DNA from 2 places in the Bacillus haimaensis genome. Region 2 is predicted to be linked to the other one. Evidence: predicted binding sites of a transcription regulator. Region 2 holds the regulator's gene; the other holds the start of a gene.
What was found. The regulator CtsR, encoded in region 2, represses protease genes until heat stress. The targets are predictions, from matches to a motif close to ATGGTCAATAAAGGTCAAACA.
Positions count from the first base shown of each region.

Region 1: clpP (ATP-dependent Clp endopeptidase proteolytic subunit ClpP) is a predicted target of CtsR. The motif match lies at 1,958-1,978, and genes of this name have one in related genera.

Region 1 covers NZ_CP158164.1:120,693-126,407, reverse strand. Annotated here, with positions in the region: gene rpoN (RNA polymerase factor sigma-54) at 1-956, opposite strand, end outside; tRNA gene ABN702_RS00575 (tRNA-Arg) at 1,424-1,501, opposite strand; gene clpP (ATP-dependent Clp endopeptidase proteolytic subunit ClpP) at 2,134-2,715, shown strand; gene ABN702_RS00565 (hypothetical protein) at 3,166-3,336, opposite strand; gene ABN702_RS00560 (HPr family phosphocarrier protein) at 3,336-3,593, opposite strand; gene whiA (DNA-binding protein WhiA) at 3,630-4,574, opposite strand; gene ABN702_RS00550 (gluconeogenesis factor YvcK family protein) at 4,679-5,644, opposite strand; gene rapZ (RNase adapter RapZ) at 5,644-5,715, opposite strand, start outside.
Region 2 covers NZ_CP158164.1:3,878,195-3,883,909, reverse strand. Annotated here, with positions in the region: rRNA gene ABN702_RS19800 (23S ribosomal RNA) at 1-1,405, shown strand, start outside; rRNA gene rrf (5S ribosomal RNA) at 1,487-1,603, shown strand; gene ABN702_RS19790 (CtsR family transcriptional regulator) at 2,758-3,219, shown strand; gene ABN702_RS19785 (UvrB/UvrC motif-containing protein) at 3,233-3,781, shown strand; gene ABN702_RS19780 (protein arginine kinase) at 3,782-4,846, shown strand; gene clpC (ATP-dependent protease ATP-binding subunit ClpC) at 4,869-5,715, shown strand, end outside.

The DNA of each region.
Region 1 (5,715 bases), 790 kb from region 2:
AAGGACAGCTGTGCCGATACAATCTCTTCCATTACTTTAACTAGCGTGTGCTTACGATGTTCGATGCTCTTGACGATCCATTGACATTGCTGCAGCTTTTCCTGGAGGTAGGCATCCACTTCTGTTTGTGAAGAGAAACTTGATTTGTACTTCTCGTTGATCGCAATCTGGGGCACGATCTCCTCATTCAACGAAACGACGAACTGTTGATGCAGCTGTTGTACAATCAAGTCAGGAATGATATACCTTGGTTTTTCCGTTGTTTCATATAGATTCCCCGGTCGTGGATGGAGCTTCACGATTTCATCATGGACCTCCTGAATCTCCTTTAAACTGATTTCATGTTTTTTCGCCAAGGTCTTCCACGCTTTTTCAGCAAAAAGGGTGAAGTCTTCCTCCAGAATTCTTTCTGCCAAATGGGAACGCTTTGGTAATCGTCTCAGCTGAAGCAGCAGACATTCCTTTAAATCCCTTGCTCCGATTCCTGCAGGCTCCAGGCTTTGAATATTGATGATGGCCTGTTCAACCTGTAGAGTTGGAACCCTTAGCTGCTGTGCAATTGTTTCGGTTTCTTCCTGCAAGTATCCGTTCGCGTCTATATAGTCAATCATGCGTTTTATGATTTGGAGTTGGTTTGCTGGCAAACAGCTATCCAAGAGCTGATGCTCTATATGGTGATGAAGGGTTTCCCCATGCCTACTGAAATTCTCGATCGAAAAGCCCTGTTTTGCCCCTGGTTTGCTGCGCTGTCTCAGGCGCTGAACGCGAGAAGCCGCAAACTCCCTTGGAGCCTCCAATTCCTTCAGCTCTAAAAGGGGGTTTTCCAGAGATTGCTCTTGCAGAAAATCAAGCAGCTCATGCGAAGAATACTGCAGCAACGTAATGGCCTGCTTCAACTCCTGCGTCATCGCAAGCTTCAGTGTTTGTTCCTGATACAAACTTACAGATTGCTTCATTCCCATTCTCCCTTCTGTCCTTACTTTCATTTTGTCAGTCTACAGGTGCAACCGTCCGTTGCCCCACTTGGGTTTCAGTGTTTCAGTCAGAAAACGGACGCTGGCACCTTTCATCACTTCCACCTTCTTGTAAGCGCATACTTATTGTACATGAGAAACCCGATTAATTGTATCGAAAAATGTTGGAAGCCCTGCATCCCCCTATAACTATACGCCCACTTCAAGGCGGCAATGCAGAGAAGCGGGAAATAACATCTTATTGTAATAAAAGAAAGGGGCCTGACCCTCAGCGCTTTAAAGCGCTGAGGGTCAGGCCCCTGTTGTTATGTAAACAAATAGAAAACCCAGTGTGCCGACACTGGGTTGAAAGTTAAATGTTTTTCACGGCACTTGTCCGCTACATGTAATATCGTAACATAAGTTTTTGCTTGATCCCAGCTGTAAGTTTTTCCAGCCGTATGTAAGGTTGGCGCGCTCGGAGGGAATCGAACCCCCGCATGACGTGGTACCGGAAACCACCGCTCTATCCCCTGAGCTACGAGCGCTAATTTAGATTGTGTCCATATGCTATTATAGCTCGGAACCACAATTCAAGCAAGCTACAAAATCTATTTCCTTCAATTATATACAGCTATGTTAAAATTAGACTAGTATAAGATTATCTATATTTTTATTGGGGTGATTATTTTGTACATATTCTTTTATTTGCTTTACGCCTTGATGGCCATTGGTCTTGTATGCCTTCTATCCTATTTTGCCTATTCCATCATTCGGGGAAAAAACATTTCTTTTCATGGTTTATTCTTATTATTCTTATAGTCTTCATTATTTTTACTATTTGGCAAGGGCTTGATGTGCTTAACTAATTTTAAGTTGTGCTCTTTGAATTGAATTTAAAGTTGAAGTATAAAAGCACCTTCTGTCTAAACAGAAGTTTAATTCCCTCCCAGAATGGATATCATTATTACATGGAGAAAAATAGGGGTTTTTGCGATGGTTTTTATTTGACCATTATTGACCTTATATGTATGATAAAAGTACATAAAGTTTAAGAAATGCCTGTTAATTGGTTTAGGTTCCCGAATGATTTCTGTAACACTTTTTCTGTTGCGGAATCTAATACATATGAACCTAGCAAAACTCAGGTTATTACCTAATTTAAAGGAGGAAAAGTGAGATGAACTTAATTCCTACAGTTATTGAACAAACGAGCCGTGGAGAGCGTGCATATGACATCTACTCCCGTCTTTTAAAAGACCGCATTATCCTGCTTGGAAGTGCAATTGACGACAACGTGGCAAACTCCATTGTTGCTCAGCTTCTATTCCTGGCAGCGGAAGATCCAGAAAAGGATATCTCGCTTTACATCAATAGCCCAGGCGGATCCATTACTGCCGGTATGGCAATTTACGACACAATGAACTTCATCAAGCCAAACGTCAGCACGATGTGTGTAGGTATGGCGGCTTCCATGGGAGCATTCCTACTTTCTGCAGGTGCAAAAGGCAAACGCTTTGCGCTACCAAGCTCTGAAGTCATGATTCACCAACCACTTGGCGGTGCACAAGGCCAGGCAACAGAAATCGAGATCGCTGCAAAACGCATCCTATTCCTACGCGAAAAGCTGAACACCATCCTTTCCGAAAACACAGGCCAGCCGATCGAAGTAATCTCACGCGACACAGATCGTGACAACTTCATGACAGCTGAAAGAGCGCTTGAGTACGGATTGATTGATAAAGTTATTAAAAATAACTAATAGTTAGTTGAAGAACCCCTGATTCGGATGGATCGGGGGTTTTTTTACGTATTATCATCTTGTTTATTTCAATCGTGATTTCTGCAAACTACCACTTTCGCCCGGAAATTTCATTTTTCGCCCGATTTATCGAACTTTTCGCCCGAATTTTTATTTTTGCGCCCGAAAACCACTGCCTTTCGCCCGAAGAGAAGCCACTTTCGCCCGCTTCCACTTTTCTTCAGCGGCGGCATCTTCTGTGTAACTATGTTTTTCAGTTAAATCACTCATTATCCCCACATACCATTTTTTAAACAAACGTTTGTTTCACAACTCCCCGAAATCCCTCCACCACGCCTTGCAAAACTTATCCAAACAAATTAACTTATAAAAAAGGATTTTCAGTATAATGCCGTAAAACGCATCAAACAGGGTAAAAACCAGCAAATCCCTCTACCAAAATACCATTTTTTAAACAAACGTTTGTTTCACAACTCCACAAAACCGCTCAACCCCGCGCTGCAAAACTTCCTCAAACAAATTAACTTTTAAAAAAGGATTTCGAGTATAATAACTCCAAACTAAATCAACAGCCACCGCCCCAAACAAAAAAAGGACACCATCAACGGCATCCTTTTCCATTAATTTTCTTGCTGTACGTATGTGGTTAATGCTGCAATTGCATCGTCTTCGTCGTGGCCATCGGCTATCAGGGTGATGGTTGTTCCGGAACCGATTGCTAGGCTCATAAGGCCCATGATGCTTTTTGCGTTCACCTTTTTGCCGTCTTTTTCTAGGAATACATCTGATGAGAAGCGGTTTGCTTCTTGTACGAAAAGGGCAGCTGGGCGTGCTTGTAAGCCTGTTTTCAAACGAACATCTACTTGTTTTTGTACCATTATTCTTCCTCCTCTATATCTATTTATATTTTAAAATTAATGAACCGTTTCTCCTGCACGTAATTTATCGGCGATCTCATCAATTTTGCGCAAGCGGTGATTGATACCCGATTTGCTGATAGTGCCGCTGGACACCATTTCCCCAAGCTCCTTTAAGGTCACATCCTGGTAGTTGACGCGAAGTTCTGCAATTTCCCTCAATTTATCGGGCAGGATATGAAGCCCTACAGTGCGGTCGATGAAGCGGATGTTTTCGACCTGCCTGATGGCTGCTCCTATCGTTTTGTTCAGATTCGCTGTTTCGCAGTTCACGAGACGGTTGACGGAGTTCCTCATATCTCGCACGATGCGGATATCCTCGAACTTCAACAATGCTTGATGGGCACCGATGATACTTAGGAATTCAGCGATCTTCTCCGCCTCTTTCAAGTAGGTGATGAATCCTTTCTTGCGTTCCAGCGTTTTACTGTTTAAGTGAAACATATTCATCAGTTCGCACAAAGATTCGTTATGTTCATGGTAAAGTGAAAAAATTTCTAGATGATAGGAAGACGTTTCCGGATTATTCACGGACCCTCCTGCTAGAAATGCCCCACGCAAGTACGAGCGCTTGCAGCATTTCTTGGCGATTAATTCCGGCGATATGTCACGGACAAAGGTAAATCCGTCCTTCAGGATCTTCAGTTCATCCAGGATGTAGTGCGCCTGCTCGGCATAGCGAACAATGTAGACGTTATTCTTCTTCAGCCTCATTTTCTTACGTACAAGCAGTTCGACACGTACATCATATATCTTTTTTGTCAGCGTATAGATTCTTCTTGCTATCGCAGCATTTTCCGTTTGAATGTCCAATATCAATTTCCTGTTGGAAAAGGAGAGTGAACCATTCATTCGAATCAATGCGGCAAGCTCGGCTTTTACGCAACAATCCTTGATTTCAATCGTTGTTAATTCTTTCTTTGTTTCAGAAGCGTAGGACACGATTGATCACCCCCCAGTGAATAGATGTTGGGGAAGCGATGAGCCGTTTAATAGGAAAACCCCTCATCTCTAACCACCTAAGACGTGCACCCGTTTGCATTCTTCTATTTTTCTTGCTGTATCATCGAGTATAAAAGCGCTGCCACTTTTTGTGTGTCATGTCTAATATATCCATCTTCGTAACGGATAATCTTATCATGGACAATCTTCAGTCCCATTCCGGATAATTTTGCGATGTCATATACAACAGGAGTAGCATATTCCTTTTTATAGCGGAATTTTATCTCTTCCGGAATATCCTCTTCGTTTACAAGAATCGTATCCATAAACGGACACCCAAGATGGTCATACAAGGCTTTCACATGATCGCTTGCTGTGTAATCCAACGTTTCACCGGCTTGCGTCATCACATTGCAGATATATACTTTTTTAGCATCAGACTCACAAACCGCCTCCCCTATTTTAGGTACCAGCAGGTTTGGCAGGATACTAGTATACAGGCTCCCAGGCCCAACAATAATCAGATCCGCTTTCCTGATTTCCTCCACGGATTCCCCGAGAGGCTCCACGTTTTCAGGTGTCAGGAAGACTCGCTTGATCTTTTTACCGGAGTATGGAATTTTAGATTCACCGGATATGACCGTACCATCTTCCATTTCCGCATGAAGAATGACACTCTGGTTCGCTGCAGGAAGCACCTTGCCCCTTACATTCAATACCTTGCTCATTTCGCGGATTGCGTGGACGAAATCCCCGGTGATGGTGGTCATTGCCGCCAGCAGGAGATTGCCTAGTGAATGGCCGGATAGCCCGTTACCCGCCTGAAAGCGATGCTGGAAAAGATCTTCCACCAATGGTTCGACATCGGATAGGGCGGCGAGTACATTGCGGACATCACCCGGAGGCGGGATATGCAGCTCATCACGCAGTCTGCCTGAGCTTCCGCCATCGTCAGCCACTGTTACAATGGCTGTGATGTCCACATCATAATGTTTCAATCCCCGGAGCAGGACAGGAAGACCTGTGCCTCCTCCTAGAATGACGATTTTCGGAAGTTTGGAACGACTCATCAGCGTTTATCCTTTCGTCGTTCAATATCACGATGTGTTATCAGCGTATCATAATCATCCTTGAAATGCTT
Region 2 (5,715 bases):
TGAGAAGTAGGCAAATCCGCTTCTCATTAAGGCTGAGCTGTGACAGCGAGGGAAATATAGTACCGAAGTTCCTGATTTCACACTGCCAAGAAAAGCCTCTAGCGAGGAGTATGGTGCCCGTACCGCAAACCGACACAGGTAGGCGAGGAGAGAATCCTAAGGTGAGCGAGAGAACTCTGGTTAAGGAACTCGGCAAAATGACCCCGTAACTTCGGGAGAAGGGGTGCTCTGTTAGGGTGTTAAAGCCCGAGAGAGCCGCAGTGAATAGGCCCAGGCGACTGTTTAGCAAAAACACAGGTCTCTGCGAAGCCGTAAGGCGAAGTATAGGGGCTGACGCCTGCCCGGTGCTGGAAGGTTAAGGGGAGAGGTTAGCGCAAGCGAAGCTTTGAACCGAAGCCCCAGTAAACGGCGGCCGTAACTATAACGGTCCTAAGGTAGCGAAATTCCTTGTCGGGTAAGTTCCGACCCGCACGAAAGGCGTAACGATCTGGGCACTGTCTCAACCAGAGACTCGGTGAAATTATAGTACCTGTGAAGATGCAGGTTACCCGCGACAGGACGGAAAGACCCCGTGGAGCTTTACTGTAGCCTGATATTGAATTTTGGTACAGCTTGTACAGGATAGGTAGGAGCCTGAGAAGCCGGAGCGCTAGCTTCGGTGGAGGCGTCGGTGGGATACTACCCTGGCTGTATTGAAATTCTAACCCGCAGCCCTTATCGGGCTGGGAGACAGTGTCAGGTGGGCAGTTTGACTGGGGCGGTCGCCTCCTAAAGAGTAACGGAGGCGCCCAAAGGTTCCCTCAGAATGGTTGGAAATCATTCGCAGAGTGTAAAGGCACAAGGGAGCTTGACTGCGAGACCTACAAGTCGAGCAGGGACGAAAGTCGGGCTTAGTGATCCGGTGGTTCCGCATGGAAGGGCCATCGCTCAACGGATAAAAGCTACCCCGGGGATAACAGGCTTATCTCCCCCAAGAGTCCACATCGACGGGGAGGTTTGGCACCTCGATGTCGGCTCATCGCATCCTGGGGCTGTAGTCGGTCCCAAGGGTTGGGCTGTTCGCCCATTAAAGCGGTACGCGAGCTGGGTTCAGAACGTCGTGAGACAGTTCGGTCCCTATCCGTCGTGGGCGCAGGAAATTTGAGAGGAGCTGTCCTTAGTACGAGAGGACCGGGATGGACGCACCGCTGGTGTACCAGTTGTCTTGCCAAAGGCATAGCTGGGTAGCTACGTGCGGACGGGATAAGTGCTGAAAGCATCTAAGCATGAAGCCCCCCTCAAGATGAGATTTCCTTTTGCTTCTAGCAAGTAAGATCCCTGAAAGATGATCAGGTAGATAGGTTCGAGGTGGAAGCATGGCGACATGTGGAGCTGACGAATACTAATCGATCGAGGACTTAACCCAAAAAACAATGAACGGCACTTGTGAATCTTGGTAAGAAAATACGTTATCTAGTTTTGAAGGAACATCCTTCAATTGAATATGTCTGGTAATGATGGCGAAGAGGCCACACCCGTTCCCATACCGAACACGGAAGTTAAGCTCTTCAGCGCCGATGGTAGTTGGGGGCTGTCCCCCTGTGAGAGTAGGACGTTGCCAGGCAAATTTAGAGGAGAGATCAGCGCTTTGGGTGCTGGTCTTTTTTTGTGTTGTTTGGGGTTTGGTTTTTTAGATGGGGTGTTGTGGGGGATGGTACTTATTAGTGCCAGGGCCCTCTTTTTTTGTTTGGTGGAGAAAGAGGTTGGGTGGTGGGTGGAGGGGCCAGGCACTGATGTGGGTGGGGGAGTTGTTTTGTTTATTGTTCTTTGGATGAGTGTGGTGGGGGGATGGTACTTATTAGTGCCAGGCCCCTCTTTTTTTGTTTGGGGGAGAAAGAGATTGGGTGGTGGATGGAGGGGCCTGGCACTGGTGTGGTGGAGGGAGTGGTGTTTGGTTCTGGTTCTTTGAATATTTTGTTGTGGGGAGCGGTACATAGTAGTGCCAGGCCCCTCTTTTTTTGTTTGGGGGAAAAAGAGGTTGGGTGGTTGGTGGAGGGGCCAGGCACTGGTGTAGGTGGGGGGATGGTACTTAGTAGTGCTAGGCGCTGGCCTAGGAAAGGCAGAATGATACCCTTACATCGCTCAAAATCAGGTAGTGAGGGAATCAAACAGGCGGAATGATTCCCTGTCTCCACTCAAAATCAAGCAGTGAGGGTATCAAATAGACAGAATGATACCCTTACACGCTCAAAATCTAAATACTGAAGGAATCAACCAAGCCGAATGGTACCCTCATACACTCCAAAATCAGTTACCGAGGGAATCAATCAAGTTAATTGCCAGGAAAGTTAGGAGAAAAATTAGTACTAATGAGGCACTGGTGTGGTGTTTGGTTTATGTTCTTTGTATATTTTGTTGTGAGGAGCGGTACTTATCAGTGCCAGGCCCCTCTTTATTTGTTTGGCGGAGAAAGAGGTTGATAGTGGATGGAGGGGCCAGGCACTGGTGTGGGAAGGACGGCGTTTTCATGTAAGCCTCCTATGCCCGGCACATACCTAAACCAAGACCCGCCCCCAGCAAACCGATATTTTCACCATACATACAACCGCCTCCCAAATCACCATTTCAACTTCTCTGAACAAATTTGACCAATTGATGTTTACATCCTGGCCAAAAGTGGAATTCTGTTGTTGTGAGAGATATTTATTGAAAATTTTTTGGTGGTCTTATATATTTTAATTATAGTCAAAGATAGTCAAGGTCAGATGGGGGGATAGCATGAGGAACATATCTGATGTCATTGAACAATATTTAAAGCAGGTTTTAGAGCGAAGCAGGGAGAATTCTGCGGAGATAAAACGGAGTGAGATTGCTGATAAGTTTGAATGTGTACCTTCTCAGATCAATTATGTGATAAATACGAGATTTACAATTGAACGAGGATATCTGGTGGAGAGTAAGCGCGGTGGCGGTGGTTATATCAGGATCATAAAGATAAAGACCCATGATCACTTGCAGCTTATTGACCAGATTATTAATTTGATAGATGTGCGTGTTTCGCAATCGAGTGCAGAGGATGTTATTTTTCGATTAGTGGAGGAGAAGGTAATTTCTGCACGCGAGGCGAAGATAATGGTTAGTGTGATGGATCGTTCTGTTATCTATTTAGGGTTGCCGGAGAGAGATGAGCTGCGGGCAAGAATGCTAAAAGCGATGCTTACTACTCTTAAGTACCGTTAAGGGGGAAAACACGATGGTGTGTCAGGAATGTAAGGAGCGTCCTGCGACGTTGCATGTTACGAAAGTGATTAACGGGGAGAAGTCGGAAGTGCATATCTGTGAGCAGTGCGCACAGGAAAAGGGAAACATGTCCATGTTCTCCGGGGGATCGGGGTTTTCTTTAAATAATCTGATTGCTGGATTGTTAAATTCAGAGCAGCTGATTTCGAACAAAAAGCCGGAGGAGTTCAAGGAGACCAAGGTCCTCCAATGTGAACGGTGCAAGATGACATTTCCGCAGTTCACCAAAATTGGACGGTTTGGCTGTTCGGAATGCTATCGGACATTTGAGGATAAGATGCAGCCGATTTTGAAAAGGTTTCATAGCGGCAATACGGTGCATGCGGGTAAGATCCCCAAGCGGATTGGTGGAAGCATGCATGTCAGAAAAGAGATAGATGCGCTAAAAGAAGAATTAAAAGAACTTATCTTACAGGAAGAGTTCGAAAGCGCAGCGAATATAAGAGATAAGATTAGAGGGTTGGAAAAGAAATTAAGTGATAAAAGAGAGGAGGAGCAATAAATGTCTCTTGAACACTTTTTGAATAATGAAGTCAGTTCCTGGATGAAGCAGGAGGGCCCCGCTTCTGATATTGTGCTTAGCAGCAGAGTGAGGCTGGCCAGGAATCTGGAGGAGATGCGATTTCCTACCGTTTCTAGCAATGAGGAGGCAAAGGAAATCGTCGAAACGTTGAGAACACATTTTTCCGAGCGGACCTTTCAGGAACTTGGTGAATTGGAGTTTCTTGTTATGGAGGAGCTCAACGCGCTGCAGAAAAGAGTCCTGGTGGAGAAGCATCTGATCAGTCCGCAGCTTGCAGAACATTCGACGTATGGTGCATGTTTGCTATCACCGAATGAAGAAGTGAGCATTATGATAAATGAAGAGGATCATATTCGTATTCAGTGTCTTTTTCCAGGACTGCAGCTGAAAGAAGCTTTACAGATGGCCAATGGGCTCGATGATTGGCTGGAGGAAAAGATAGATTATGCTTTTGATGAAAAACGAGGTTACTTAACCAGCTGCCCGACCAATGTGGGGACAGGGATGAGGGCTTCGGTGATGATGCACTTGCCGGCACTTGTTATGACTCAGCAAATGAACCGTATTGTCCCGGCAATCAACCAGTTGGGGCTGGTAGTGAGAGGGATTTACGGGGAAGGCAGCGAAGCGTTAGGAAACATTTTTCAAATTTCGAATCAACTGACTCTAGGAAAATCTGAAGAGGATATTGTGAATGACCTGCTTAGTGTGGTGCAGCAACTAATTGCACAGGAGAGGTCGGCAAGGGAAGCATTAGTTAAAACTTCCAACATACAATTAGAAGACAGAGTTTTTCGTTCCTATGGTATATTGGCCCATAGCCGGGTGATGGAAACGAAGGAAGCGGCAAAATGCTTATCCGATGTACGACTTGGCATTGACTTGGGGTATATCGAGAATATATCGAGATCCATTTTGAATGAATTGATGATTTTAACGCAGCCAGGCTTTTTGCAGCAGTATGCTGGCGGTCCATTAAGACCAGATGAACGAGATATTCGTAGAGCGAGCTTAATTAGAGAAAGACTTCGTTTAAAATTATAAATTACTCGGGAGGCGATTATATATGATGTTCGGTAGATTTACAGAGAGAGCACAGAAAGTACTTGCATTAGCACAGGAAGAGGCACTTCGTTTAAGCCATAATAATATTGGGACAGAGCATATCCTGTTAGGACTGGTAAGAGAGGGAGAGGGTATTGCCGCTAAAGCGCTGATTGCTCTTGGCCTTGGTCCGGAGAAGATTCAAAAAGAAGTGGAGAATTTGATTGGACGTGGACAAGATAGCGGACAATCCATTCCGCACTACACACCTCGTGCGAAGAAAGTGATTGAGCTTTCCATGGATGAAGCCCGTAAGTTGGGACATTCCTATGTAGGCACAGAGCATATCCTCCTCGGCTTGATCCGTGAAGGCGAGGGAGTGGCGGCACGTGTACTGAATAATCTTGGTGTCAGCCTGAACAAGGCTCGCCAGCAGGTGCTTCAGCTACTGGGCAGCAATGAATCTTCAGGAGGCCATCAGGGTGGAGCTTCCCAGAATGTGAACACACCTACACTTGATAGTCTTGCGCGTGACCTTACAGCTGTTGCAAGAGAAGGTAGCCTGGATCCGGTAATCGGAAGAGCAAAAGAAATTCAGCGTGTGATTGAAGTACTTAGCAGAAGAACAAAAAATAACCCGGTTCTGATTGGAGAGCCTGGGGTAGGGAAGACGGCTATCGCGGAAGGATTGGCGCAGCAGATTGTCAACAACGAGGTGCCGGAGATTCTTCGTGATAAGCGTGTCATGACGCTTGATATGGGTACAGTGGTAGCAGGAACGAAATATCGTGGGGAGTTCGAGGATCGCCTGAAAAAGGTGATGGATGAAATCCGCCAGGCAGGCAACATCATTCTATTCATTGATGAGC